3 regions of the Bacillus sp. M13(2017) genome follow, and region 2 is predicted to be linked to each of the others. Evidence: riboswitches for the same ligand, from Rfam matches in the RefSeq annotation. Region 2 holds a riboswitch; each other region holds the start of a gene.
What was found. Region 2 has a riboswitch for lysine ahead of CGQ22_RS24640 (amino acid permease). Riboswitches for the same ligand answer to the same signal wherever they lie in the genome.
Positions count from the first base shown of each region.

Region 1 (10,281 bases), on a different contig from region 2:
TCCAAAACTTCCATCAAAAAAATGAGTAAATACGTCTTCAAACACAATTTTAATATCGTAACCAGACAATTCCTTTTCCATTAATAAACCTAAAACAACATCTCTTCCCTTCAAAGTAAAACCCCCACATAGTATATAATCGATAATCATATTAACAATATTAATATGATTATCGATTATATACCTTATTTTGTTATTTGTAAAATGTTTCTAAATAAAAAAGCCCCATAATTTGGTTTTACCAATTCACAGGGCCATTTTCTTATTTACTCTTTCACACCTACATCTTGCAAAACTTCAATATCCTCTTTCATTTCATAATAATAAGAAGGCAATTCTATACCATGTTCTAAGAAATAATCCTCTATGAATGAAATAATGATTTTTAACGTTTTCACACGGGCATACAATTTATCGTTACTTTCAATAATATGCCACTTCGCATTTTGCTTACTTGTTTTTTCAAACATGTCTTCCATCGCTTCAACATACTCATCCCATTTTTCACGATTACGCCAATCTTCGTCTGTAATTTTCCATCTTTTCAAAGGATTTTTCTCTCTATCTTTAAATCTCTTTAACTGTTCCTCTTTACTTATATGGTAGAAGAACTTCCCTATTATGTAATGGTCATCTGTTAGTAGTTTTTCAAAACCATTAATCTCATCGTATGCTCTCATCCACTCTTCCTTTGTAGCAAAACCTTCAACACGCTCAACTAACACTCGACCGTACCATGAGCGATCAAAAATGGTAATTTGCCCGTACTGTGGAATTTTGCGCCAGAAACGTTGCAAATAATGGTAACGTTTTTCATGAGGTGCAGGCGCTCCAATTGGATTTACTTGGAACCCACGCGGGTCAAGATGTTCCGTCACCCGCTTAATTACCCCACCTTTACCAGCCGCATCCCATCCTTCCATAACAAGCATAACCGCGATTTTTTCTTCTTTCAAAATTTGCTGTAATGCTAATAAGCGCCTTTGATATTTTTCGAGTTTCTTGTTGTACTTAGATTTTGATTCAATTTTTTTCGTTAAATCTACTTTAGCAAGATGTCCATTTTCCATAAAACGAATCCCCCTTGTTGTATGATAATGTTATTTTAACATATTTTTGGTAATTTTTTCATATCCTAAAAAGCTGTGTAGAAACATCTCTACACAGCTTCCTTCTCTAATTTCACATCTACAAGCACATTTAACTACATTAAAATAAATAATTTATACGGAACTCTTAGTATATTTTTTTTAAAACGTAAAAATAGCTCTTTTAAAAAGGGCAGCAATCTAAATATAAAAAAACAAATTTATTCTTTCTTACTACATACGTAATTATGCCAGCTATAAGAGTAGTGAATAAAATATTGATTCACTACTCACAATAGCTACCTTACATTATATGGTATATTTACTCGTAAAGAGAAGATAATAACAAGTAAATCTATTAAAGAATGGGAGCTCTAAAAAAATGAAACGAAAAATATTAACTCTCTTTACACTTTTATGCTTAGCACTACCAATACAAGCTAGTGCTTACACATTTCAGTCACTACCGATTGCGTCAAAGTCTAAACAATGGTATGTCGAAATTGATAAATCTCATAACTCAAACAAGCAAGCAATCCAGCCAAAACAAGGTGTATTTGATACGTATAGTTTACTCGTAAAAAACATCGGTCATGATGTATCAAACGTATCTGTGGAAATACTTGATAACAATCCTACCTCTAAAGCTACCTTTAAACCTACTACACCTAATGAAAATATTTCTAAAAGTCATACAAGCTTTGACTACATGGTATTCCCATTAGACTTTAATAGTCATAATTTTAAAGTTGTGATTACTTGGGAAGAAAAGAATTTCTCTTATAACGGCCATCCGGTAAATGAAGGTAAAAAAATGAAACAAACATTTGTATTTAATGAAGAATAAGTCCTAATTTCTTTAGGGCTTATTCTTCTCTTTTGAAACCCTCTTGTATCGCTTCCGTCACTTCTTTTGTAATTTCCAATTCTGTTGCTTCCATACTAATTTTCTTGTGCCAAATATGTACGGACGTTTTTTCATTACAAAGATGTTTTATTAATACTAATTGATTATATGCTAGATTATTTTCTATATGGGTAGCGATATAGACTGTAAAATTGTTCGCTTCAAAGACCTTTTCTTCCAAAATGTATTTACTCTCTAATTGCCTCGTTACTATATCTTTCAAGTTTTCTATAGTCATGCATATCACCCCCTTTTCCCATATAATCAATTAAATCGACGAATACTCGGTACAGACAATGCGATTCCAATTGTTAAAATTACTAAACTAGCTAGTGTTATAATAGTTATCTCGCCACCTATGACAGTAGCTAACCAGCCTACAACTACATACCCTAATGGCAATAAAGCAAAAGAACCCAACATATCAAGGCTTGCCACTCTTCCGAATGCTTCTTCTGGTACAAGTTCCTGTAAACTAGTTTCCCAAATGAGTCCAAATATCATCATGCCAAATCCTTCAATTACCATTAAGAATATTAAGGCGGGTGCCCAAGAAATGAATGGCATAATTAATAAAGCAATGCCACTAATTAAAACACCTCCATAAGCCAGTAATCCTCTCTTATGCCACCGCTCTTTCCCACCAAATATTAATGCGGCAATTACAGCTCCACCACCAGAAAAGGCCATGCCAAGTCCATACACGTAAGCTTCAAAATGATGATGAACATTAAATAACCACGGAATTAATACGACGATAATGACGGCATAACAAATATTTATAAAAGAAAAAACTAAAATTGTAATCCACAGCCACGGATGACTTTTTAAAACTAAAACACCTTCCATAAACTCTTGTTTGTAATTAAGCTTACTCTTTTCAATGGGTTTTACTTTTTTAAACTTAATTTCTTTTAAAAATAATAAACATAAAAATGATAATAAGTACGTTACTGCATCTAGGCCGAAACCTATCCCTGCAGACGCAACCGATACGATTAACCCACCAAGTGCTGGCCCAATTAATCGTATACCTTGATTACTCATTTGAGTGAGTGCGTTAGCTGCATTACGAATTTCAGGAACGAATACTTTCGCCCTTACAGCAGAATATGCTGGTTGGAATATCCCTTCCATAAGTCCGTATAAGGCAACGAGAATATATAAAACTGTAATTGTTAATAAATCCATAAATATAAGCGATGCAAGTAATAGCATTAATATACAGCGGAGTATATCCGTAAATAACATTAATTTAACCCGATCAATTCGGTCTACAATTAAACCTGCAAACGGTAAAGCGAGAATATTAGGTAGCATGTACATTGCCATTGTCATCCCCATCACAACTGTTGAGCCAGTTAATGAATACACAACAACTGGAAGTATGACCATAGTTATCGAACTACCTAAGGCCGAGAGTAATTGTCCAATCCATAAAAATTTAAAATGTGGTGACTCTTTAACTGGCGATAATAATTTACCAACATACCCTAAATCTTTTTCTCTTTGTAATTCCCCTTGCATCTTTCTCTCCTCTTTTCAAATGATTATAGACTTCATAATAAAATGCCGAAAATTAACAATATTCTATTTTAATTATATAAGAAACTATTATGTTATGGTAAAATTATCAAGAAAAATAAAGGAGAATACATTACAATGCCTTCAAATTCACATAACATCGAGCACCGCATCTATACAATGTGTATGATCCAGCGCAACAATGAAGTTTTACTCATAAAACGCCCCAGCCATCGAAGTTTCCCTGGCTATATCGCTCCTGGCGGCAAAGTAGATTTCCCCGAAAGTATCGTTCAAGCCGCTATAAGAGAAGTAAAAGAGGAAACTGGATTACTTGTTTCGAATTTAACTTTTAAAGGATTAGATGAATATGTAAATCCGAAAAGTAATGTTCGGTACATGGTATTTAACTACTGGACAGACTCATTTGAAGGTGAACTTCTTTTAAACCCTTCTGAGGGCGAATTATTATGGATACCAATCGATACAGCACTACATCTTCCTATGCAAGATTGGTTTAAAGAGAGATTCCCATTATTTTTTGAAACAGGCACTTTTGAAATTCAACGTGTTTGGGATAATGAGCTAGATAAACAAATTGCTATAACAATTACACATACGTAAAAAAGCTTGAAATCTCTCCAAGCTTTTCTTACTTCTCCTCTACTTTCTTAATCTTATAATCAATTTCTAAAAACTTAACTCCAAATATCCACATTCTATGATTAGCTTCTAGTATGTGATCCGTGCGCTCTTTTATAATAAAAGTCTCTGCTAATGGTAAACGTATTGTTAAGAACCGAGTATGTAAATAAATCCCCTCATCTCCCTGACCATTTTCTCTTAACTTACTAGTAATGATTAAATCATGACTATCATTATATATTTTCAAAATACCAGTCATATTCGAATAAGGTAAAGGTAAGGCGATATTCATATATGTCTCATTCTTATTTGTATGCTTTGAATAAAGAGCTACAAAAATAGATTCACCTGCTTCATTTTTCCTTAGCCAAGCCCTTACATTCTCTCTTCCATCTTTCTCATCTATTACATTAATGATAGAGCCATGCATCGTTTCCCAATTGCCGCCCATTCCTAAATGTATTTGTCCCACACGCTTACTCATTTTCTCATAACAAAATGCAAATGGGCGGAACCAACGAGCCCATTTAATATTTGATTGCAACTCATACTCTGTTGTATTTTCATAAAAACGAATAATACTTAAAGGTACCTTCGTCACGTCAAATGACTCACTATGAAAATCAGTTATTTGATCAACTAAACCGTTGTATTCCTTACTGCCTACTAAATTGCCGCTATATAAAAAAGCCTCACCAATTGCCACACTTCCTCTTAATTTACTCATTGGTTTCCCATAGTATTTATAATTCGGAACACTCTTTTCGATCATCCAGCCGACAAATGCCGGTAACGCTACTCCAATTCCATTGACAACACCATGAATCCAAACCATTTGAGCAATTGTAATCGTCATTACATGCTTCAAATTCCCGTATGAGTATATAAGTGAGAACATAATTGTAACCATGAGTGTACTAGACGAAACGATTAGAAAAATCTTTGCACTGATAGCATTAAATTTTGCTCTCCAAACGTAAAATCCATACCCATAAATCGCACATAAATATAGAAACACTGCAAAAAATTCAAATATTCTCGAGTATGTAATTCCTATTGCGACTGTCATAGGTGAAATCATGATGATAAACATAATAACATCATATACTTTACTTCTCTTTTCTCTTTTTCTCCCTATTAAACCAGCTGATAATGGCAATAGAAACGCCGAATAATGAAAATGTGCAGCTGTGAGTAAAACAATGTCAGAGCTAAACTGCATAATTGAAAGTTTTGCTACTGAAGCAAAAAACCAAAAACCACCTAAAAACAAATAAATAAACGCACTATCTATGGCGGTCTCTTCTAACGGCTTCCATCCTCTTTCTAGCAATCTACTTACACCAAATAACGCAACAATTCCTGTATATACAAACCAAACTAGCGCAAATACATAGTGATTTGTGACGAAAGCTAGCATTGCACAAATTGCTGCAATTGGATATAAAAACGATACGAATTTATAAAATAATAAATACGATCCATCTCTTTTTCTTTTATCAATAATACAAAGTGACATTGGTATAAATAATAAAACAGATAATAATATAATTGCTTCAACAGGATTTATATTCGACCGCTCACATAATAGAAAAACAACATAACAAGCAAGCCCAAATATTATATTTTTCATATCGTTTATTTCCTTTCCACAAATGTTCCCTTATATGAAAAAAGCGAGCCAATTAACGGGTTTCGTACTTGTACATGAATTCGAAAACACTGTAGTGTTGCATCATAACTTTCAACAATTTTTGCTTCACCATACAAGAATTTTGGCAACGGAATTTTTCTTCCAAACATATAAAACCATTGTTTCTTTGAAGCAATATGCATTGCCCCTAACTCATCGATATGAAAATGTAGTGTAGAAACGAGTAAATGTGGTTCGCCAAAATAATCTACAATTTCATTTTCGTTTTCATCCAATTGCATAACTGCGTTAAAATATCTTTTCTTATTATGAAAATAAAAAGTACGGTTCCACCTTACTAATTCTTGTCCATATTCATCTCGCTCAGCTATGTTTTGTATCGTAAATGGAATTTCCTCTCCTCGTTCCGAGAAAAACATTCGAAACTTCGATGCAATTTTCAATATAAATTTCACGAAAAAAGAGCCACCGTAAATTTCATCCATCTTTCCTTCCCCTGTAAAACTATTCTCTTCTGTAATGGCATAACGCTTCTGCAATTCAGGATGAAGATTTTTATAGGTATCCCCTAATAATCGTTCATACATATTAGCCATACACTTATCCCTTTCTCGCCCTCTTGCAATTTTTCGCGCTTGGTAAATCGAAACTATTTATATAACCGACAATTGATAACCCCATTAGAAGAACATTTAATGTAATCGGATTAAACGGCCCTGTAAAGCTTGCGATATTCGTAAATCCTGCCGCTAACGTTAAAACTAGTAATACAATAATATGCAGTATAAATAATTTTCGTTTTGTTAGTGGCAACAGCCATACGACACCGAAAATTATTTCTAACACCCCAATTATTTTAAGTATATATACACTACTTTCATTTGAACCAATTAATACAGAAAGCATCTTTACTTCTTCTGAATGAGTAAACAGTAGTTTCGGCACTATCCCTTGATATATCCATACAAAAGCAAATAAAAAGCATACGAGCCAATACGTCATTGTTCTTCTAATTAGTAACCTAGGATGAAGCCCCTTTTCTAACCATAATTTTAAGGCATCAAAACTCCAAGCGGTCGCCCAACCTAATAACGGACGAAAAATATAGGAATCTATTACATTTCCTATACGACCAAATCTTGTATCATAATCATATTGTGTCTCAAAATGGATGTATTCTTTATTCGGCGTATACTTCCAATAACCACGTCCTATTTGAATAAGAGATAATGTATTATCCGTCCAAAATTTTAAAGAGGAAATTCTTTCACCAGTTTCTTTTCTTATTTCACCTATTGATTCCCCTTCTCCAGCTATTTCAAGCCCAAATCCAATCTTTGTTTTATACAAAAACTTCTGTGGTTCTCCTTCTTTTTTCTCTAAATACGAAATTTCAGTAAAGCGAGCATCCCACTCTGTATGTATATCTGGTTCTTGCGTATATCTCCATAATTTTTCCATCGTCGTGTTCATTTTTGTCGCAACATAAATAGGCTGTTTCCTTTTCATTCTCCCACCTCCTATGCACTATAAGTTTAATGTACATGCAATGAATTTATTTTGCTACATTTTTCACAAACTTTTCTGTAAAAAGAAAGAATTTTTAAAATATATGTAAAACACTTGATTCCCCGAAAAATTTAAATTATTATAAAACAAATGTTACCAATAACTTCATAAATCAAACACTCTCGCCTAAAACGTGAGATAGAGGTTGCGATACTTATGAGTATTCTAATGGAGACACAGAGATGTCTATGAACTTAGATGAAAGGAAGTATTGCCGAAATTGATAAATTTCTCTGCATTTATCAATTGGGGCTGTTTTCGAATAGAAACAGAACTGTCATATGTACAGACGTGTACGTATGAAGAGCTATCTACAAAAAAGAGATATCATTTTTTTATGATATTCCTTTTTTGGCGGTTTTTTTATTAGCTCCGTTTTCTGTTTCCCTTTTCCTGTAACAGCACCATCCTCACTTATTTGAGATGGTGTTTTTTGTTTGTCTTTCTGGTAACTACAGGAGTATTGGGATTTATATATTTCCTAATCTATTCTTAAAAATAGACGAAAGAAGGAATTTGTAATGGAAACAATTGTTCAAAAATTTGGTGGCACTTCTGTCGGAAGCGTCGAACGCATTCAACATGTAGCAAATTTAATTATTGAAGAATATGAACGAGGTCATAGCGTTGTCTCTGTCGTTTCAGCAATGGGAAAAAGTACGGATCAACTTGTCGCACTCGCTAACGCTATTACAGAAAATCCAAGTAAACGTGAAATGGATATGCTTCTATCTACAGGAGAACAAGTAACTATTTCATTATTAACAATGGCACTGCAAGCAAAAGGCTATCATGCAATTTCATTAACAGGATGGCAAGCTGGTATTACGACAGAATCTGTACATAGTAGTGCACGGATTACTGACATTCATACAGATCGTATTCAATCTTATCTTGCTGAAGGCACGATTGTTATCGTAGCTGGTTTCCAAGGTATAAGTGTAGCAAATGAAATTACAACGCTTGGCCGTGGTGGTTCTGATACGACTGCTGTCGCACTAGCCGCTGCACTTAAAGCAAAAAAATGTGATATTTATACGGATGTGACAGGCGTATATACGACGGACCCACGAGTTGTAAAAGATGCTTACAAATTAGATGAAATTTCTTATGACGAAATGTTAGAGCTTGCTAATCTCGGTGCTGGCGTATTACACCCGCGCGCTGTTGAGTTTGCTAAAAATCATAACGTAGTTTTAGAAGTTCGCTCAAGTATGGAACAAGAAAACGGAACAATTGTAAAAGGAGAATGTAACATGGAACAACAATCAATCGTTAAAGGTATTGCATTTGAGGATAACATTACACGTGTCACAATTAAAGGACTAGAACAAGGCTCGCTTTCAACAGTTTTCTCTACATTAGCAGCAGCACACATTAATGTAGATATCATCATTCAAAGTATTACAAATGAAGGAACTGTACATCTCTCCTTCTCCATTCACTCGAATGATTTAAGAGAAACTTTAAAAGTTTTGGAACAAAATCAAGAAACTCTTCACTACGAATCTGTAGAACATGAAAATCACTTAGCAAAAGTATCAATCGTAGGATCTGGCATGGTATCTAACCCTGGTGTCGCTGCAAATATGTTCACTACTTTAAAAGAAGAAAATATTCATATTAAAATGGTAAGTACATCAGAAATTAAAGTGTCTGTCGTTATTGACCGCCTTCATTTAGTAACAGGTGTTGAGGCGTTGCATCAATCATTTATGGCGAAAATTGAGCCTTTAGTGCAAATGAGCTAATTTGATATTTTCAGTAACGCTTATAAAAAAATCATATTAATCTACTTCCTTCCTATTAAATAAAATGCTGTTCGTTAACAAGATGCTATATGACATATAAAAAAACACCTTGTCACCTTTTCATATACTATGACAAGGTGTTTTTGACTGAAAGGAATTTGTAACTACTTAGTAGTATAATTATGAGGATGATTAAATAATAAACTTTTATACATAAGGAGATAAGACTATGGCAAAAAACAAATTACTACGAATGGACAATGTCAGCATCGTTGTAGAATCCCTTGATAACGCAATCTCTTTCTTCGAGGAGATTGGCTTGAACCTCGAAGGGCGAGCCACTGTCGAAGGTGAATGGGCTGGTCGCGTAACTGGACTCGGCTCTCAGTGCGTAGAGATTGCTATGATGGTCACTCCAGATGGCCACAGCCGAATTGAACTTTCGCGATTTCTCACCCCACCTACTATATCAGATCACCGAAATACTCCTGTAAACGCCCTCGGTTATCTACGCGTCATGTTCACCGTTGAAGACATTGACGAAATGGTATCCAGACTCACTAAGCATGGTGCAGAGCTCGTTGGCGAAGTAGTTCAATACGAGAACTCGTATCGTCTCTGCTACATTCGTGGAGTCGAAGGAATTTTAATCGGTTTAGCGGAAGAACTCGGTAATAAATAAGCAAGTGACGTTTTATAAAAAAGAGGGAATAGCTCTATATTTAAGCTATTCCCTCACTTCTATTAAAACAGATGAATGTTTTCTTTTTTACAAGCTGCACGTAAATCGTCAGGCCATACAGAAGATTGAACTTCACCGATATGTGCTTTACGTAAGAAGTACATGCACATTCTTGATTGTCCAATACCACCGCCGATTGTTAATGGTAGTACGTCTTCTAGTATACCTTTATGGAAATCATACTCACGTTTGAAGTCTTCACCAGTTTTCGTTAACTGCTCATCAAGTGATTTACTATCAACACGAATTCCCATTGATGATAATTCAAATGAAGATTGTAGTACTGGGTGCCAGAATAAAATGTCACCGTTTAATTTCCAATCGTCATAATCAGCTGCGCGTCCATCGTGCTTTTCACCTGAACGAAGTGCATCACCAATTCCGATAATGAAAACTGCACC
Region 1 covers NZ_KZ268505.1:83,450-93,730, reverse strand. The annotation lists gene CGQ22_RS15555 (PadR family transcriptional regulator) at 1-114, opposite strand, end outside; gene CGQ22_RS15550 (polyphosphate kinase 2 family protein) at 267-1,070, opposite strand; gene CGQ22_RS15545 (hypothetical protein) at 1,471-1,935, shown strand; gene CGQ22_RS15540 (hypothetical protein) at 1,955-2,233, opposite strand; gene CGQ22_RS15535 (MFS transporter) at 2,260-3,522, opposite strand; gene CGQ22_RS15530 (8-oxo-dGTP diphosphatase) at 3,658-4,143, shown strand; gene CGQ22_RS15525 (YndJ family protein) at 4,172-5,797, opposite strand; gene CGQ22_RS15520 (DUF4166 domain-containing protein) at 5,803-6,414, opposite strand; gene CGQ22_RS15515 (DoxX-like family protein) at 6,419-7,327, opposite strand; lysine riboswitch at 7,519-7,705, shown strand; gene CGQ22_RS15505 (aspartate kinase) at 7,909-9,138, shown strand; gene CGQ22_RS15500 (VOC family protein) at 9,368-9,820, shown strand; gene asnA (aspartate--ammonia ligase) at 9,883-10,281, opposite strand, start outside.
Region 1: another riboswitch for lysine. It lies ahead of CGQ22_RS15505 (aspartate kinase); the one in region 2 lies ahead of CGQ22_RS24640 (amino acid permease).

Region 2 (10,281 bases):
AATACACTTTCTGAATCAGAGTCAATAATGAAATTGATTCAATTTCAAAAACGTAATTTTGATTATAAAAACAAACAAGAAGTAGACAAAGTTTTACAACAGATTGATAAGCTCTCTTCGAATAATCAGAATAAAATAAACTTTGTAGAGGTACAAGACTAAATTAAAATGAAAATAAGGTGATATGAGTGGAAATCGTAAGAATAGAGGATGTCGTCAAAAGTTATGGTGAAGGCAATAGTAGGGTAGATGCTTTGAAGGGAATAAACCTTACAATACATCAGGGGGAATTTGTTTCAATCGTAGGAGCTTCTGGCTCAGGTAAAAGTACATTGTTGCATATTTTGGGAGGGTTGGACCGTCCGAGTTCAGGACAAGTATTTATTGGAGAGAACAATATTTATAATTATTCAGATAATGAACTTTCGATATTTAGAAGAAGAAAAGTTGGTTTTATATTTCAGTTCTTTAATTTAATTCCTGTATTGAATGTGCAAGAGAATATAGCTTTGCCCACTTTACTAGATAATGAACCTGTAGATAATCCTTATATGGACGAAATTATTGAAATTCTGGGACTTCATGAAAGACGAAATCATTTACCATCTGAATTATCAGGAGGTCAGCAACAACGGGTTTCGATTGGGAGGGCACTTATAAATCGCCCACATTTAATCTTAGCTGATGAACCTACAGGAAATCTTGATACTCAAAATACAAAAGAAGTCATGGATTTATTAAGATTGACAGCAAAAAAATATAATCAAACTATTGTATTGATTACTCACGATTTAAAAATTGCATCAACTTCTGATCGTATTATTACAATTGAAGATGGCCAAATCATTTCTGATCAGTGGCTAGCTACGAATAAGCCTTAAGACGGGAGGAAACTAATCTTGATTGGTAATTATAAACAATTAAGCAGGAGATACTTAAAGGGAAATAAGAAACGAACAATTTTAACTTTGATTGGAATCGTACTCTCTGTATCGTTAATTTCTACAATCGGCCTATTTATGAACGGTACTCAGATTTCTCAAATCGAGAATACGAAAAAGAGGCAAGGGTATTCTTTTCATGCCGTTGTATTAAATTACGATGAATCGATATTGAAAAAAATTAAATATAACTCGCAAATTGAATCATTTGGTTTAATGTCACAGGGAGAAACAGTCCAAGTTGGAGAGGCTGCTGTACAAATGAATTTTGCTGATGATAACGCCTTGGAATTTTTAAAATACAGTATTATTAAGGGCAGATTGCCATCTAATGATCAAGAAGTTGCTGTTGATCCCTGGGTATTACCTTATATAAAAGAAAATATTCAAATAGGTGATTCATTCGAATTAAATGAAAAAAAATACAAATTGGTTGGTTTTCTAAGTGATAGTACATATACACAGGAGAATAAGGTGGGACGGTTACTAACCTATAAGAGTAAGTTTAGCGCTCGTGAAGGGAAAATATTAGTTGGAATTAGCTCAAAAGCAAACTTTAATGAGGTTTTAGAGGGACTCAAGACCATTTCCGGAGAGAATAATATTAATATAAGTAATGAATTAATTCAATTAGAGAAACCAGGTTACAATAATTCGATTATGGCTACGCTAATTATTACAATCAGCATTGTTGTGATAGCGACAATTGTTGTGATTTACAACGCTTTTCAAATCAGTGTCGTAGAACGAACGAGGCAGTTTGGCTTGTTGAGAAGCATTGGTGCAACACGAAAGCAAATTAGACAAATCGTTCTGAGAGAAGCTACTTTTCTGGCTGTCATCGCTATACCAATTGGAATTATATGTAGCCTAATAGCACTTGCCTCTCTGCAGTTCACTTTTTCACTTTTAATGGAAAATAGTAAAGCGGTCTCGATATTCCATGTCGATTGGAATATTTTACTAATCAGTTCGATTATTACCTTGCTTTCTGTAATAGCGTCAAGTTTGTACCCAGCTTATTTTGCAGGGAAAATCTCCCCTTTGTTGGCAATTAGTAGCAGGTTGTCAATTAAAAAGGAACAAATCAAAAAACAAAAGAATTCCATGGTGAAAAAACCTTTATCTATTCCTTTGAGCATGGCTATGAAAAATGTTAAGCGAAATAAAAATCGCTATACCATTACAATCTTATCAATTATTATAAGTAGTGTGTTATTTATTACTTTCTCGTATTTAATGAGTGTTGCATTTGCATCTAAATCTTTTGATAAGTTATCTGTTAAATCGGATATTACAATTAAGATAGAGGATAATAATCCAGATCATTTAGCTGAGAGTGAACAAGTTTTGCATCAATTGAAATCACTTGAAAATATATCTAAAGTATACGAAAAAAAGGAGAATAGCTTTGAAACTAAATTAAAGGATGTAACTCAATCTTCCGCGACAGTAAAGGAAATAGAAAACACGATTGGAAAAAGATATTCCATTACAATCGTAAATAATTATCAAGAAAATAAAACAAAAAAAGAAGAAAAACTTACTTTACAAGTGCTTGCATATGGTTTCATCACAGTCATTTCTTTAATTAGTAGCGTTAATATCCTCAATACTATAACTATAAGTATCATGACTAGACGAAAAGAATTGGCCGCGTTGAAATCCATTGGTATGTCACAAAAGGATTTGAAAAAAATGATTACCTATGAAGCTTTGATTTACGGTTTTTCTGGAAGTTTACAAGGAATCTTTTTTAGCTGTATATTGTCTTATATTATATATTTAGCTATATCTAATATGTTGAAAATGACATGGACAATTCCCTATGAGGCTTGTATCATTACGTTTGTTTCAGCTTTAATAATTAGTTATTTATCAGTCTTAAATCCATTGAAAAAAATTCAACAAGATAATATTATTGATAATATCAGAGAACAATAATATTATAAGCCTGGCTAGATTATAGCCAGGCTATTGTAATTGGAATATAAGCTAGGGGAAAAAAGGAGAGGGCATACTTGAATAAAAAAATATTACTAGTTGAAGATGATGAAGCTCTTGGCATAGCCATCGAATTTTCATTGAGAAATGAAGGTTATGAGGTGATTAGAGCGTCCAGTGTAAAAGAAGCTAAACACCAGTTTGTTCACAATACATTTGATTTGTCCATCCTTGATATCGGCCTACCAGATGGTAATGGTTATGACTTATGTTTGTATTTTAAAAAGAAAAACGAGAATTCGATTATTATTTTCTTAACTGCACTAGATGAAGAAGCAAATGTGGTAATGGGGCTGGATATAGGCGGTGATGATTATATAACCAAACCTTTTCGGGTTAGGGAACTCATGGCCAGAGTGAAAGTACAATTGCGTAAACAAGCGTCGCTAGAAACGCCATCTCAAATTTTAAGATCTGAGAATATAAGAATCGATACGAACCTAGTCAAGGTTTATAAAAATTGTGAAAGTATTACATTGACGAATTTAGAATACAAGCTGCTATTGAATTTCATGAAGAATTCTCACAAAGCATTAAAAAGAGATGAACTCCTACAACAAATAACAGAAGGAGAAAATGTTTTTTTTGATGAAAACACGTTATCTGTATACATAAAGCGTTTAAGAGCTAAAGTTGAAGACAATCCTCAAAAACCACAGTTTATCGTTACCGAAAGAGGATATGGTTATCGTTGGAGCAAGGACGTGATTGGGTGAGCAAGATAATGAAAAATACCGAGTTAAAAAGCTATATGACGATACTAGCCGTCCTTTTATCTATATTTGTGATTTACCAATTTATTATTCAACAATTATTTTATGATCATTTGAAAAGAGACTCTATTGCAACATGGGGGGAAATTACAGCTAGGTTGGTAGAGCAGAATCCAGAAAATGAAGCGGAAATTATGAAAGTCTTATCGAGTCATTCGTCTCACTCAAGTAAATATCAGGAAAAAGGGACAGAGATCCTAAAGCAATATGGATTATATGAAGACTTGGATTCAAAATTTTTTCCTCACTTAAATAATCTAATTATTAATCACAATCAATTTATGATGTGGGGATTGATTGCTTTTGGATTTTTACTTTTTGTTGCAAACTACATGCAACAAAAAATTATTTTCAATAAGATTAGCCAGCTTACTAGAGCTGCAAAAAAGATAATCGAGGGAGATTACTCGGTTGTCATCAATGAAAATAAAGAGGGGGATTTCGCGAAACTGGCGATTTCATTTCGTTCAATGAGGGATATCATTAGAAAAAATATGCATGATTTGCTTGAAGAGAAACGGTTTTTAGGAGAAATGTTGCAGGATATATCTCATCAGTTAAAAACGCCGCTTTCAACTATTTCTATCTATAATGAAATGTTGTTAAATGAGAAACTATCCCGAGAGCAACAAGCTCAATTACTACAAAATAATGATATTCAGATTTCTAGAATGAATGTCTTAATTCAGAATTTGTTAAAAGTAGCAAAAATTGATGCAAAAGCGATTTCGTTTGATAAAGAGCCAGGGAATTTAGTAGATACGACTGAGGAAGTACTAAATCGCTTGCAAAGCATGATAAGTGATAAAAATATTTTGATTGATTGGAATGCACCAAGAGAAATAGTCGTTATTCACGACAAATTATGGATGCAGGAAGCTTTGTTAAACCTGTTGAAGAATGCAATCGAACATTCTAAACCCGGTGGTAAAATAATGATTCAGGCCAAAAATTCTCCAATCTATACAGAACTAGTAATCCAAGACTTTGGAGAGGGAATTTCAGCTGAAGAATTACCTCATATTTTTGAACGATTCTATAAATCAAGTAGTTCTAAAAAGCACGGATCGACCGGAATTGGATTGGCACTTGTCAAAGCCATTATAGAGGCACATCACGCCTTAATTACAGTTGAAAGTGAAAAAAATGCTTATACAAAATTTACAATTATTTTTATGAAATTTTAATAACAGTTTGGTATATATTTTAATCTTTTTAATATAAAGGGGTTTTTTTATGTTTAATAGATTGAAGTGTTTTCTTTTATCTGAGAAAGAAATAGTTGATACTGTGAAAAAATACAAGGAGGAAAAAATACACGTTTCCATAATAAAAGATTTTTTAGGGGATTTAATCTTAATAAGAACTTTTACATTTTTAATGTTTGTTCCAATATCAACTTTTATTTTTTCAGTTATAATTTATGGAGCTGTTTTCTTTTTATCAGGCATTAAGATTACTGTTTGGGGCATCACTATAATGTTATTAGTTCCAATAACATTACTTTTCTATATGAATATAACTAATACATCAATTATTATTACTGATTTAGTGAGAAAATTTTTATTAACCATAAAATATCTAAATCCATTTTACTCAATCATAAATAAACCTTGGCTCTTTATTTTTGAATTATTAATTGGTTTTTTATATGTATTTCTGCTATCTTTATTTTCTATTTGGATAGTATTACATTCATTAGAAATAGATTTTTCTGAATTTAGTTCGGAGGATAATCGAAGTTTTCAATTTTCAATTATTATTTTACATACAGCAATTTATTTGTTTATAAGAGTTCATGGTCAGTATTGTAAGACAACTAAGCAAAAAATTAAAAAGTTGAAAATGAAGTTTTATTTATGGTTTTGTTCTATGATTGCAAGTATTGTATATATATTTGAATCACTCTTTAATTATATGAATGGAATCCAAGCAATTTATTTTATTTTTGTTTTAATGATTGCTTTAGAAAGAACAGTGACACATTATAAGAAATTTATAGATTTTTTAGAATGTGAAAATTTGTATGAAAAATATTTTTAGAGAGAAAAGTCTTTTGAAATATAAAAAGTTATACCTACTAAATACTGGACGAGTAAAAAAACGCTATTCTTTTTCTAGAATCATAGGAAAGGATAGCGTTTTTGTTTAATATACTCAAAAATAAAAATCTTTTGGTAAAGTACCATTTTTAATAACTGTTCTTAACCCATGTTTTATAATCCAAGGATTAATAGGATGCTGTTTATCACGTAATTGCTGTAACCATTGAAAAACGAGTTCTTTATCTTCTTTCGTAATATCGTTAATATGATTGGCTACTGATTTTTGGACATATTTAGAAGTATCATTCATTAATGGTTCAAGAAGCTGTAAATTGTACTTAAAGTCACCTTTCAGAGCTCCTATTTTTTTAGCCCAAGGAAGCCTTGGTCTTGTACCTTCAGAAACTAATCTTCTAATGTGGCTGTTTTCGTCATGAATCCACTGTTGTAATATATTTAGTGTGTCTTCATGGTATGTTTCAAGAAAAGGCCGAATGGCATATTCAGCAGTATTTCTTTTCGTTATTTCATACATGGCGTTGAATGAGGTTTCAAAGTTGTTAAGTCCATATTTTTCAACGTATTTTGCAAGAGGCATGTACATATATCCATTTGTAAACATGCCTACTTCTGTTGTATTTTCTGGTCCTAATGTTTTCAGTAATATATGTATTGCTGCATTAAAATCTTTTTGTAAAGCATTTTGTAATTCATCTGCTATTACTTCAATACGTTGTTTTAACTCTAAACCTTCAACTTTACATGTTACAGAGGTTACAAAGTTTTTTTTAGAGAAATTCGGATCGTATTTACAAATAGAATCAGCTATTTTTTCTGCTAATTCTTCGCTAAATAAAAATTTTAACGGAACATAATTATCCATTTTTTCACCTCGGTGGTCAAATGAAAACAATTTTTATTTTTTAATCGACAATCCATAAACTAACGTCTCACTCGGAGTCGTAATACTAAAACCAGTCGTCTTATAATCAAGCTTCACTGTATCACCAGTGTAGTCTTTCGTGAATGAATCCATTTGTACGATAAGCTCTGCATCTTCATATACAACATCATCTGCGTTATATGTATCCCAAATTAAATCGACATCAACGAAAATACTACAAGAGTTTGTCATTGTCCCTCTAATGCGAATGATCTTTTTGTCTTCACGTTCTAATCTATGTATAGCTGCTTTTGCTTCATCAGTAATACGAATGTTCATAGTATCCCAACCTTTATTTATATTTCCTTTATTATTGCAAAAACAGGAGCAATAGGGAAGCAAAGAGGTTTGCAACAAAAAACGAGCAAACAAATTTGTTTGCTCGTTTCACTTTATTTTAGTTCACATTTATCAAGTGGAATCACTTTTGTTTTTTTCGTAAATTTATATCCTAACCATAGTACTAAGAAGAGTGGTAAACCGATGTAAGAAACGAGTACGCCATTCCAATCGATTGATTCACCCATAAATGCCCCGTAGTTTTGTCCTAAAATTACGATGATACAAAGTGTAAATGCGAAGATTGGACCAAATGGGAACCATTTTGCTCTATATGGTAAGTCATTTAAATCTTTTCCTTGTGCGATATATGCTTTACGGAAACGGTAATGACTAATTGCGATTCCAACCCATGCGATAAAGCCAGACATTCCAGATGCGTTTAATAACCAAATGTATACAACACCGTCACCGAATAAAGAAGCAATGAAAGCAATACTACCAACAATTGACGTTACGATTAACGCGTTAACAGGTACACCGCGGCTATCTAATTTGCCTAAGAATTTTGGTGCTTTTCCTTGGCGAGCTAAATCCCAAAGCATACGAGTTGATGCATACATACCAGAGTTACCAGCAGATAGTACAGCAGTTAAAATAACAGCGTTCATAACAGAAGCAGCAAAGGCAACGCCCGCTTTTTCAAAAATAAGTGTAAATGGACTTACTGTTACATCACTTGCTGCAAGGCTTTCAGTTGTATAAGGAATTAATAAACCGATAACGAGAATCGCAAGGATATAGAATAAAAGAATACGCCAAAAGATCGAACGAATTGCTTTCGGAATATTACGTTCTGGATCAGATGTTTCACCAGCAGCTACTCCTAATAATTCAGTTCCTTGGAAAGAGAAACCAGCTGCCATAAATACACCGATAATTGCCATGATACCGCCGTTAAATGGTGCATCTGCAACAGTGAAGTTTTTGAATCCAACCGTTTCGCCGCCCATAATTCCGAAAATCATCATGAAACCAACAATTAAAAAGATAATAATAGTAACTACTTTAATAAGTGCGAACCAATATTCAGATTCACCAAACCCTTTAACAGATAAGTAGTTTAAAAGGAAAATAATAGCTAAACATAATCCGCTCCAAATAAGAGAAGGGGTATCCGGGAACCAAAATTTCATAATTAATGTTACGGCCGCTAGTTCTGCCGCAATTGTAATTGCCCAGTTATACCAATAGTTCCATCCAAGTGCAAAGCCAAGTGATGGATCAACAAATTTTGTTGCATACGTGCTAAAAGATCCAGTAACAGGCATGTAAGCTGCAAGTTCAGCTAAGCTTGTCATTAAAAAATAAACCATAATTCCAATTGCGGCGTATGCAATTAATGCGCCACCAGGTCCAGCTGTATGGATGACACCACCGCTGGCAAGAAATAGTCCGGTACCAATTGTACCACCGAGAGAAATCATCGTAAGGTGCCTTGATTTTAGACCGCGTCTTAATTCACCTTTTCCTTGTGTAGTTTGCGTTTTAGAGGTAGATTGATTTGTTGCGCTATTCATGTTCAACACTCCTTTTCTTGTAGGTTAGGAAGGAGCGGGGGAGAAAAATACAAAAAACCGCCAAAGGAATTTGGCGGAACGTTTCACAAATAACCACCCCATCATACCCTTCCGTTAAGATAGCACCCCACGTTTACACGGTAATTTTGTAAACGTGACAGTTCTGTTCCTTTCGGAGACAGCCCCAGCTCATATTTCCAGAGAAGAAATATAAACTTCGGCAACTTTTCCTTTCAAACGGAGTCAGCTGACATTCTCTGTGTCTCGTCCGTTTTACTATTAAAAGTCGCAACCTCTACCTCATCGGATTGATGAGGATTTATATATTGCTAAGATTTTTAATATATGGCAATTGTAATGACTTTCTGAATATATTGCAAGATATTTTGTAGGAAAAAATCAAAAAATATCGGTTATTGTATAGGAAACGCTTGCAAAACTCCACCCGAACCAACTATTATGTAGCAATAAGCAAAGAAAAAATTGTTATACAAATGTTTCGCAAAAAATATTGAAAAACCCTTTAAATTAAAAGAAAATTCAGAAAAATATAATTCGACATTCATGATAAGGTCATATTATTTGTTATAATTAGAGTAACGTTTAAGCAAAAAGGGGAAATCAAAATGAAATTAGAAACAGAAAGGCTCTATATAGTGCCGTGTACAGAAGAGAGGATTCAAGTCGCTAACGAGCAAGGATACAATAGCGGTCCGCATATTGTGGGGCATGTAGGGAATATAAAACAAGATGCGGATTTATTATCATGGGGGGCGTGGTATGTTCTTCGGAAAGAAGATGGTATCGTTTTAGGTGATATTGGGTTTAAGGGGAAACCAAATGAGAATCAAACAGTAGAAATCGGTTATGGATTTATTGAGAAATATTGGAATCAGGGCTATGCAACAGAAGCTGTAAGAGAACTAATCGATTGGGCTTTCAAAACAGGAGAGGTAGAAACAATAATTGCAGAGACACTCCTAGATAATTATAGTTCGATGCGTGTTTTAGAAAAGTTACATATGAAGAGAGTAAATGCTACAGAAACGATGATTAATTGGAAAATAGAAAAATAAAAAATACCGCTCTAAATTGGGCGGTATTTTTATAGTTATGGTAGCATTTGCTTCTGATCATTCGGATACTCAGCCGTTGATGCGTTAGGCCGATTGGAATGATTTCGAACAGCAATGAAAATAGAAATAATAACGACAAGACCAACTGCAACGTAAGAAAGTGAAATAATAGTTGGATCCACTTTAAATGTAGTAAGCAGTGTACGAATATTTGTGAAGATAATAAGACCGCCAACTAATACGCCAAGTAAATGTGCTGGAACGATGCGAACTAACCATGCAGCAATTGGTGCAGCGACAATACCGCCAAGCATTAATGCAAATACCCAAACCCAGCTTACTTGTTCCCAGCCAAGTGAGATGAAGAAGCCAATTGTTGCAGCGAGTGAAACAGGAAACTCACTCGTATCTACAGATCCGATAACTTTTCTCGCTTCATTTCCTCTTGCTAAAAGTACAGGTGTCGTAATCGGACCCCAGCCACCACCACCAGTTGAATCAACGAATCCAGCGAATAAGCCAAGCGGCACAAGTTGTTTTGCAGACATACGTTTTTTTGAAGCAACAATTTGTTTTTGAATGATGAATCGTAATAAAATATAAACCCCTAAAGTAAATAAAAATACAGAAATGTACGGTT
Region 2 covers NZ_KZ268513.1:93,635-103,915, reverse strand. The annotation lists gene CGQ22_RS24680 (lipoprotein BA_5634 family protein) at 1-162, shown strand, start outside; gene CGQ22_RS24675 (ABC transporter ATP-binding protein) at 189-881, shown strand; gene CGQ22_RS24670 (ABC transporter permease) at 900-2,885, shown strand; gene CGQ22_RS24665 (response regulator transcription factor) at 2,963-3,661, shown strand; gene CGQ22_RS24660 (HAMP domain-containing sensor histidine kinase) at 3,670-4,905, shown strand; gene CGQ22_RS24655 (hypothetical protein) at 4,955-5,761, shown strand; gene CGQ22_RS24650 (DNA alkylation repair protein) at 5,876-6,646, opposite strand; gene CGQ22_RS24645 (iron-sulfur cluster biosynthesis family protein) at 6,680-6,985, opposite strand; gene CGQ22_RS24640 (amino acid permease) at 7,099-8,565, opposite strand; lysine riboswitch at 8,678-8,871, opposite strand; gene CGQ22_RS24635 (GNAT family N-acetyltransferase) at 9,192-9,641, shown strand; gene CGQ22_RS24630 (sulfite exporter TauE/SafE family protein) at 9,677-10,281, opposite strand, start outside.

Region 3 (10,281 bases), on a different contig from region 2:
ATGTATATGTTCCAAGCTTTCGTAACCATTAAAACGAGAAAGATTGTACAGAAGAAAGGTATCGTTAATTGTAATGATTGCAGTGCAAGCGGAACGAGAATAAGGAACGTAAATAATAATGGGAAAAGCTGAATGATGTAATTATATAGAAGAGATTTTTTGAAATAAGAAGTTAATTTCTCTTCTAGTGCTAGTAAATAGACAGCGTCAGGTTTCTGAATAAATGTACGAATAGGGCATCTCGTTATAATGAATGTAAGTACAATCGTGATGAGTAGTAAAGATATTCCTTTAGAAGGAGATGTTTTTAGAAACTGAGCATAGTAGTATGCGCCAACGCATGAAATAAAGATAAAGCTATATAGTAAACCGTTAATCATACGTGCAAAGTATGTAATGATATTTTGAATATGTTGTTGGAAACGGCTGTTCCATAGTGATTCGATTGACATGTTTTTCACCTCTTTGTTCTATTATATATGTTTTGTAAAAGAAAAAACGAGCAAATTGCGTTATGCAACTTGCCCGTCTTTCTTTTCGTTATTTTTTTTCTGATCACGATTCATTAATGGATAGAAGGCAAAGCCGATTACGAATAAACCAATTCCGAGAAGGAACGTTTTTATATCGGCTGCGCCCGTTTTAATAACCCATAGTGCGTAGCAAAGTGCGATAACTGCGACTATGCCATCTGTAATTCTTGCCCGCATTTCATTTTTATATGTTTCACCAGTTGCGACTAGTTTTAACTGGAAGATTGGTGAAACGAGATATGGAATGAGGTAGGCCAGTGTCGATACGGTAATAACGAATGTATAAGCTTCCGCAATGGTTCCTGATAATGTTGAGAATAGGAATACTTGCGACATAATGTTTGTTAATCGTAATGAGTAAATTGGACTTCCTTTTTTATTTGTTTTTGCGAAGAAGGAAGGGAAGAAACCTTCTTTTGCTGCTTGATAAGGGACTTCTGAGCTTAATAAAATCCAGCCTAAGATAGAACCGAACAGGGAAGTAAGAGCAAGTAATGCCATCAGTTTCCCGCCGCCATGACCCATTGCAGCATTTAATGCATCTGCTAATGGACGTTCAGAAGCTTGTAATGTATCAACGTGAAGTACACCCATTGTTAAAATTGTGATTCCTAAGTAAATTGCAACTGTAATAAGTAATCCCGCAACTGTTGCACGTTTTACCGTTTTTGGAGAAACAGCACGGTTTGATAAAAGAACGGCTGATTCAATTCCGATAAACGCCCAAAGCGTTGTAAGAGCAGCTAAATTTACTTGTGAAAGAAGACCGTGTGATGCACCTGATTTATCAATCATCGGTGTGTACCATTGTCCAAACTTAGAAGCTTCGAATGCAAATAACGTAACGACGATGAATAAAAGGAATCCAGTTACTTTCGTTGTTGTTGCTAAAAAGTTTAGCTTTCCAGCTCCGCTTACACCGTTTGTTAATATAATATGAGTTCCCCAAAGTAAGATGGAACAAATTGTAAATGTAATTAGTTTTCCGACTTCTACGTTAAACGAACCGATTGAAAATAGTAGTCGCGTATCTTTCATAATTGGGAAGAAGAGTGATAAATATCCCGCAAATGATGTAATGATGGCAACGTTACTTGCCCAGTTTGCAACCCAATATCCCCATACCATACTGAAACCAGCCATTTTTTTCTTTTTTGGTGTTGAGAATAAAGCATATGCATGACTTTGTGGCCCTGTCGTTAAATCAGGACGACGAATTGCTAAATTACCGAAAACAAGAGCTAGCATTAAAACACCAAACCCTGTAGTTAACCAAGCTAAAGTGACACCGAGTGGGCTTGCTGTTTGTGCCAACGTACTTGGCACCATGAAAATACCAGCGCCAACCATGTTACCGACAACGAAAGCTGTTAGTACCCAAAAGCCCCATTTTTTTTGTTGCATAGAAAATACCTCCAAAGTTAGTATAACCAAGTCAAGCGAGGAGATATGTATGTCTTCCTGAGTCAGGAAGAGAAGTCCCAAACAAAACAAAAAAAGCACGTAATTTGCCGCTACATGCTTTCTATCTTATAAGAAACCCACGACATACCTCTCGATAGCTCTCCACAAACGAAACGTTTGTGACAGTTCTGCACTTATTAAATGCAGACCCAGCAAGCGTGCATGGTGGACACGACTTACTTCGGCAACCATTCCTTTCTCATTCCTTCATCAATGCCACTACATCTCCTGAAATGATACTCTTAATGATTGCAACCTCTACCTCACCGAGATACGAATGAGGATTTAAATATTAAATTAACGTCTTTAAGAGTAACAAATGTATTTTTATACGTCAATGGATATAGTAATAATCAGATTATAGAGAAGAGTTTGTGATTAAAAGAGAACTAGGAGAAGATGTAACGATTATTAGTTCCGCAGAAGAAACAGCGATAGAGTTAAGCACAATTTTACAGCACAAAGGAATTTTGTCTGACAATCTGAATCCGAAGCATCACTTTTTTACAACGGGATCTGTTTTATTATTTGAACATATTGCTGAGCGATGGCTAGGGTATCAAATTTCTGTAGAATGTGTACATTTACCCATGAAAAATGCGTGTATGCATAATTAAGATTTAGTAAATTACTTTTTTAATAAATCACGTTCGTTTCATAAGAAGGAAAGAATAAGCTTTTAATTGAAATGATTAAGGTCATTTTAATTAAAGGAGAGGTTTGATTATGGAATTATCAAGATCTCAATTATTTGCTTTACAGTATATTTCAAAATATGCAGAGAACGAAAAACGTGGGGCTAAAGCAACAATTAATCATATACTTAAAATGTCTAATATTACAGATGAAATATTTGAAGAAGCTGTCGCTAATTTAAAATCTCATGCACGGATTGCTTTACACTTTCATCCAGACAGACTAGATTCGAGTATGAAAAGTGTTGCTGAAGCACTGTTTGAGCAAGGAATATATAAAAGTCAGTTTGAAACATTGCTATCTAATGGAAGCGTATCTGCTTACCCTGGTGGTGAACGTGACCTTTGGGAAAAGAGAATATTTGGAGGAGCATATCAATTAGAAGGCGTAACGAATGATCAACGGCCAAAATATGGAGCGCTAAATTTAATGTTACATCCAGATGGGCCGGCTCCACGTTTTGGTTCATGTTATTTTCTCTTATCTTCAAAAGTTTCTTCGCGCTCTACATATACGTATTTAGATTCGCATCAAGATCCGAAAGAAAAGGGGACTTATGAGGAGTTTGATATGATTTTAGCTGCTCTTTTGGAAGAGACATTTGTAAGAGACTTTGCAATTGGTGAAGGGAATTTGACTCCGACAATATTAATTAATCATTTACTGGGTAACCTGAAAAGGCCGTTTATAGATTTAGTAAGCAAAGAGCCAGCCCGTAATCTTAATCATTATATTGAAGCGCAAATTCATGGAGAGATTTCTCTTAAAGAAGACGTAGAGGTGCTTGTTGTAGATCCTTCATTTAAGGGTACGGATATAGGAAAAGTTTTAGAAGAAATTTGCCTGAAGTATGCGATTGATTTGTATTGGCACATCGGTTTTGTACTTATGGTAGACGAAGTTCCGATGGATTTTAGAGGTTCAAAAATGCCATCTTTAGCAAGACGCATTGCACGGAATCATTGTATCGATGCCAATATAATTGGCTCTGCTGTAGTGGATTTGAAACGCAATCCATTATCTTGGAGTGATCGTGGTACTTATGAAGAAGTGCTTCAGGAATTAAAATTATTATGGCATGTTTTAGTTCGATTTGGAAAACCAAATCGGAAGTAGAACTAACTACTCTGTTTTTTGGAAGTATATATAGAAAAGAAGCTGATCTAAAAATAGATCAGCTTCTTTTTATAAGATTAAACTAAGTTTAATACAGTTACTTTTTCACGTGTCATAGACTCAAGGCTCTTACGAATACCTTGTGCGCCCATACCTGAACCTTTTACACCGATGAATGGGAAGTGGTCAGGGCCGCGCTCTGTGCGTCCGTTAATTTGAACAGAACCAGTTTCGATTTTGTTAGCAATTGCAAATGCTTTGTTAATGTCTTTTGTGAAGACACTTGCTTGCAGGCCGAACTCTGATTTGTTAGCAATCTCAATTGCTTGCTCATCTGAAGAAACACGGATGATTGGAAGGATTGGGCCGAATGGCTCTTCCCAAGCAACTTTCATTTCTTCTGTTACGTGGTCGATTAATGTTGGGTAAATTAAGTTACGCTCACGTTTGTTACCGATAACGATTGTAGCACCTTTTTCAACAGCATCGTCAACTAAGCCTTGAACGAAGTCAGCAGACTTGTCGTCGATTAATGGAACGATTGTGCTGTCTTGTTCTGGAGATCCAACTGATAGTTCAGCTACTTGCGCTTTTAATAAGCTAACAAGCTCGTCCGCTACGTTTTCGTGTACAAGTACACGTTTAATAGCTGTACAACGTTGACCAGAGTAAGAGAATGCACCGCTTACGATATGGTTTGCAGCATCTTGTAAGTCAGCATCTTCACGAACGATACCAGGATCTTTACCACCAAGTTCTAATACAAGTGGAATCATTGAAGCTTTTTTCGCTAAATGTTTACCTGTGTTTGTACCACCTGTGAACGATACCATATTGATGCCTTCGTGTTCTACTAAGTAGTCACCAATTACAGAACCGCGTCCTGTAGCTACGTTTACAAGACCTTTTGGAAGGCCAGCTTTGTGAAGTGCTTCCACCATTTTAATACCACTAATTGCACCTTGAGTTGCTGGTTTGAAAATAACAGCGTTACCCATAATTAATGCTGGTGCAAGTTTTGCAGCAGATAAGTTTACTGGGTAGTTAAACGGTGCGATTGCTAATACAACACCAAGTGGTGCGCGTTGGATAATCGCAAGTTTAGATTTTGTACCGCCCGGGAAGCTATCGCCCATCATGCTTTCTCCGTGCATATGTAAAGCTTCTTCGATCGTGTAACGAATGAAGTCAGCTGTACGAACAACTTCTTTCTTCGCATCTTTATATCCTTTACCGACTTCTTTCATAATGATATCGGCAATTTCATCTTGCATATTTACGAGCTCATCAGCCCATTTATATAAATATTTTGCGCGATCTTGTAGAGAAGCTTCTGCCCATGATTTTTGAGCTTCTTTTGCAGATGCAATTGCTTCATCTACTTCTCCGCGAGTAATTGCTTGTACTTGTCCAATTACTTCGTGTAAGTATGGAGATGGAATTTCGATTGTTTCTCCTGAAGAGCTTTCTCTCCATTCTCCATTTAAATAAAATTTGTACGTATTGCTAGTTGTCATGATTAGTCCTCCTAAAATAGCAACTTGTAAGAGTGAGTATAAGGTGATTGTAGGGGGTTTGATAACATTTTTCAAATGAAATGTTTGTGAAAACGATTTCTTATTATTTTTTTATTTTGTATGCCCTTTCTTACAGAACATTCCCTTATTTCAAAATGATGTATCGTATATTTTCATTCGATCTGTAAAAAAAAATAATTGACAGAATACTCAATAAAGTTGTAAGATTATAAATGGAAAATAAATGAAAGGGGTGTGCGTAATGATTGTAATCGTAAATGTAATGGGTTTAGCTCTGTTAAATGGCAGAAAACATTCATATCATTACGCAACCCGTGCGGATATATAAGGCATTCTCTGTCTTATAAAAAGCGTACGTTGCGTATATCGTAACGTACGCTTTTTATGCATTTTTGTGCATATCGTCAAGCGGCGGTATGCTTTTTTTTGTTTATTTTCCATATTCCTATATAAAACTTTGGAAGGTGGACAAATGTGATGAGATTGTATGGGTTACGAAATGTAAATGTAATGGGTTTGGATAGTGGATAAAGAAATGAGAAGTAAACGAGAACGAGAAGGGAGAGGTTACATTGTTATCAGTATTACTAAAGTTAAAATGGTTTTTTAAAGAGCACTGGAAGAGATATAGTATTGCCATTGGAGCTCTTTTAATTGTGAATATAGTTGAAGTGATTCCCCCGAAAGTGTTAGGGGTTACGATAGATAACATAAAAACAGGAACGTTATCAAACGAAGCTATTATACAGTCTATTCTTATTTTAATAGGGGTTACAATCGTTGGGTATGGTCTTACTTTCGTATGGCAACATCAATTGTTTGGAGGTGCATTCGTACTTGAGAAAACGATGCGCTCTAAATTTATGGGGCATTTACTTAAGATGACGCCGACTTTTTATCAAAAAAATCGTACTGGTGATTTAATGGCGAGAGCGACAAATGATTTGAAAGCAATCGCTATGACAGCTGGTTTTGGTATATTAACGCTCGTGGATTCGAGTTTATATATGCTTACGATTGTCTTTATGATGGGATTTACAATTAGTTGGGAGCTTACATTTGCGGCGCTTATCCCGCTTCCAATTATGGCGTATGCGATGAATATATATGGAAAGAAATTGCATGAAAGATTTACAGTTGCGCAAGATGCGTTTGGTGATATGAACGATAAAGTGCTTGAATCAATCGCTGGTGTGCGCGTTATTCGTGCATACGTACAAGAGAATGCAGACGAGGAAAGATTTCATCACTTAGGAGATGACGTCTACGAAAAAAATATGAAAGTAGCGAGAATTGACGCATTATTCCAACCAACTGTGAAAATGCTTGTTGGCCTTAGTTATTTAATCGGTTTAGTGTACGGCGCATATCTTGTATTTCAATCAAAGGTAACACTTGGTGAACTTGTTTCATTTAACGTGTATTTAGGGATGATGATTTGGCCGATGTTTGCAATTGGTGAATTAATTAATGTTATGCAAAGAGGAAATGCTTCATTAGACCGTGTAAATGAAACATTAGCGTATGAACCAGATGTAAAGGATCCGAAACATCCAAAGCTTGTACAAGAGCCGGATTATATTCAGTTTGATGATGTTACCTTTTCATATCCTTCATCAACTGAAACAAATTTAAAAAAGGTTTCGTTTACATTAAAACAAGGGGAAACGCTTGGGGTTGTTGGAAAAACAGGAAGCGGGAAAACGACGCTTGTACGTCAGCTTCTTCGTCAATATCCGCTTGGAGATGGGGATATTGCAGTCTCTGATGTGACGCTAGATAAAATGACAAATGAAAATGTGCTCGGTTGGATTGGATATGTACCGCAGGAACATATTTTGTTCTCAAAAACAGCGAGGGAAAATATTTTATTTGGAAATAGGGAAGCGACGGAAGAAGAACTCGAGAAAGCGATTGAAATCGCGGCGTTTACAAAGGATTTAGAGTTTTTACCAGAAGGGTTAGAAACGCTCGTTGGAGAGAAGGGTGTTTCTTTATCAGGAGGGCAAAAACAAAGAATCTCGATTGCGCGAGCTGTTATTCAAAATCCAGAAATTTTAATTTTGGATGATTCTTTATCAGCTGTAGATGCTCGTACGGAAGCAGCGATCATTGAAAATATAAGAACGGAAAGAAGCGGAAAGACGACGATTATTACGACGCATCGTTTATCTGCCGTACAACATGCGGATTGGATTCTCGTTATGGATGAAGGCGCAGTTATAGAAGAAGGTACGCATGCTCAGCTTATCCAAAAGGGAGGCTGGTATGCTGAGCAGTTTGAAAGACAACAAGGTGAAAGTGAAAGTGCGGATAGTGGGGTGAAAATATGAGCGTTTCAAAACGATTATTTCAATACGCGATGAAAGTGAAAGGGACGATTTTTGCAGCGATGTTAATGTTATTTATTTTCGTCATCGCAGAGCTTGCCGGTCCTTTCGTCGCTAAAACGATGATTGACGATCATATCGTCGGGATAGAGAAACCTTGGTATGAAACAGAACAGAGTGAAGAAGCTGTTTCGTATAATGGCGCCTTTTATAAGCGAAGTGATCGCTTCCAGCAAGGCGAGACAAAAGGTAAAGAAGTACGTGTGATGCAAGTTGGTTTTCAATATTATTTTGTACCGAATAAAGTGAATATTGAAGGATCACGTACTGTAAAAGGGGGGATGATTACCGTTCAAAATGGTAAGGCGGTGCAAGTGTATAAAGCGAAAGCATTAACGAAAGAAGAAGTGTTTGCGTTTTATAAACCGGAAATAAACCGTCTATTATTGCTTGGTGGTGGCTATTTCGCTTTACTAGTAGTCGTATCATTATTTGCATACGGAAAGCAATTCTTCTTACAGAAGGCGGCGAATAAAATTATTCAAATTATGAGGGAAGATGTGTTTTCTCATATTCAAACGTTGCCGATTCGGTATTTTGATCATTTACCGGCGGGGAAAATTGTTTCGCGTGTGACGAATGATACAGAGGCCATTCGTGATTTATATGTAACGGTGCTGGCAACATTCGTTTCTAGTATCATTTATATTATTGGGATATTTGCTGCGCTATTTTTACTAGATGTGAAGCTCGCTTCATTATGTTTGTTAATTATCCCGATTTTAATTGTTTGGGCCATTTTATATAGAAAATATGCGTCTGTATACAATCATAAAATGCGTTCGCGTTTATCTGATATTAACGGAACAGTGAATGAATCCATTCAAGGGATGCCAATTATTCAAGCGTTCCGTCAAGAGCGTGAAACGAAAAAAGAGTTTGAAGAATTAAATGGCGATTATTTTAAGTATCAAAATAAAATTTTAAATTTAAATGCAGCAACTTCGCATAACTTAGTAGCCGTATTAAGAAATATCGCTTTCACAGGAGTAATTTGGTATTTCGGCGGTGCGTCATTAAGTGCTACAGGTATTATTTCACTTGGGGTACTGTATGCGTTCGTCGATTATTTAACACGATTATTCTCGCCAATTACGAATATGGTGAACCAGCTTGCAAACTTAGAGCAAGCGCGCGTTGCATCAGAACGTGTCTTTGAATTGTTAGAGGAAAAAGGAGAAGCGGTAGAAGAAGAACGTATGCCTCGTTTAAAAGGAAATGTAAAATTTGATAATGTATCATTTTCTTATAATGGAAAAGATGAAGTGTTAAAAAATATTTCTTTTGAAGCGAAACAAGGCGAGACAGTGGCACTTGTCGGTCATACTGGATCAGGAAAAAGTTCCATCATGAATGTACTCTTTCAATTTTATGAGTTTGAAAAAGGGAAACTTACGATTGATGGTCACGATGTAAAAGAAATGCCGAAACAAGCAACTCGTGAGCATATGGGAATCGTACTGCAAGACCCGTTTCTTTTCAGCGGAACGGTTGCTTCTAATGTAAGCTTAGAAAACGAAAAAATTTCAAAAGAGCGTATCATAAAAGCATTGCATGATGTCGGTGCTGAAAGATTTGCGAACAATATAAATGAAGAAATTACAGAAAAGGGAAGTACACTTTCAACCGGAGAACGTCAGCTTATATCGTTTGCTAGGGCGCTTGCTTTTGATCCCGCTATTTTAATTTTAGATGAAGCAACGTCTAGTATTGATACAGAAACAGAGGCGATGATTCAACAAGCATTGGAAGTTGTAAAAAAAGGAAGAACGACATTTATTATTGCTCATCGTCTTTCAACGATTAAAAGCGCAGATCAAATTATTGTGCTCGATAGAGGGACGATTTTAGAAAAAGGGTCTCATGATGAACTAATGAAAAAGCGCGGGCGTTATTACGATATGTACAAAACGCAAATGGAAGGTAATCAGAGTGCTTAATATGTACGGGGGAGAACTTGTGATTTTCACAAGTTCTTTTTTATTGATGAACATGTCGACTCTTTAGCAAATTACGACAGTTAAATAAGAAGTATTGTTTTACCTTTTTCTCCATAAATGCTATATTAAAAAATGTTACTTATTTTTTGTATGTAGCGTTATTTTTCCCTTTTGTTTGATTATGAAGAAAAAGGATAAACTAAATAAGAACATTTTCATTGAAAAATTGTTCAAGATTGCATACAATCAATATAGTTTTTAAATTCCTATCAGAATACTTGGAGGATTACTATCATGAAGAAATTATTTTCAGTGCTTGCAGTAACTACATTAGCGATCGGGATTGTAGCCGGCTGCGGTAAAGAAGAGAAAAAAGATACAGCTAGTCAAGACGCGTTACAAAAGATTAAACAAAGCGGTGAACTTGTAATTGGTACAGAAGGTACATATCCACCATTTACGTTCCACGATTCAAGCAATAAATTAACTGGATTTGACGTTGAATTAGCAGAAGAAGTTGCAAAACGTTTAGGTGTAAAACCTGTATTTAAAGAAACACAATGGGATAGCTTACTTGCTGGCCTTGATGCAAAACGTTTCGATA
Region 3 covers NZ_KZ268512.1:119,995-130,275, reverse strand. The annotation lists gene CGQ22_RS23915 (ABC transporter permease) at 1-452, opposite strand, end outside; gene CGQ22_RS23910 (amino acid permease) at 513-1,937, opposite strand; lysine riboswitch at 2,085-2,266, opposite strand; partial or broken gene CGQ22_RS23905 (glutamate racemase) at 2,366-2,614, shown strand; gene CGQ22_RS23900 (DUF3626 domain-containing protein) at 2,724-3,809, shown strand; gene gapN (NADP-dependent glyceraldehyde-3-phosphate dehydrogenase) at 3,887-5,326, opposite strand; gene CGQ22_RS23875 (ABC transporter ATP-binding protein) at 5,920-7,680, shown strand; gene CGQ22_RS23870 (ABC transporter ATP-binding protein) at 7,677-9,677, shown strand; gene CGQ22_RS23860 (amino acid ABC transporter substrate-binding protein) at 9,972-10,281, shown strand, end outside.
Region 3: another riboswitch for lysine. It lies ahead of CGQ22_RS23910 (amino acid permease); the one in region 2 lies ahead of CGQ22_RS24640 (amino acid permease).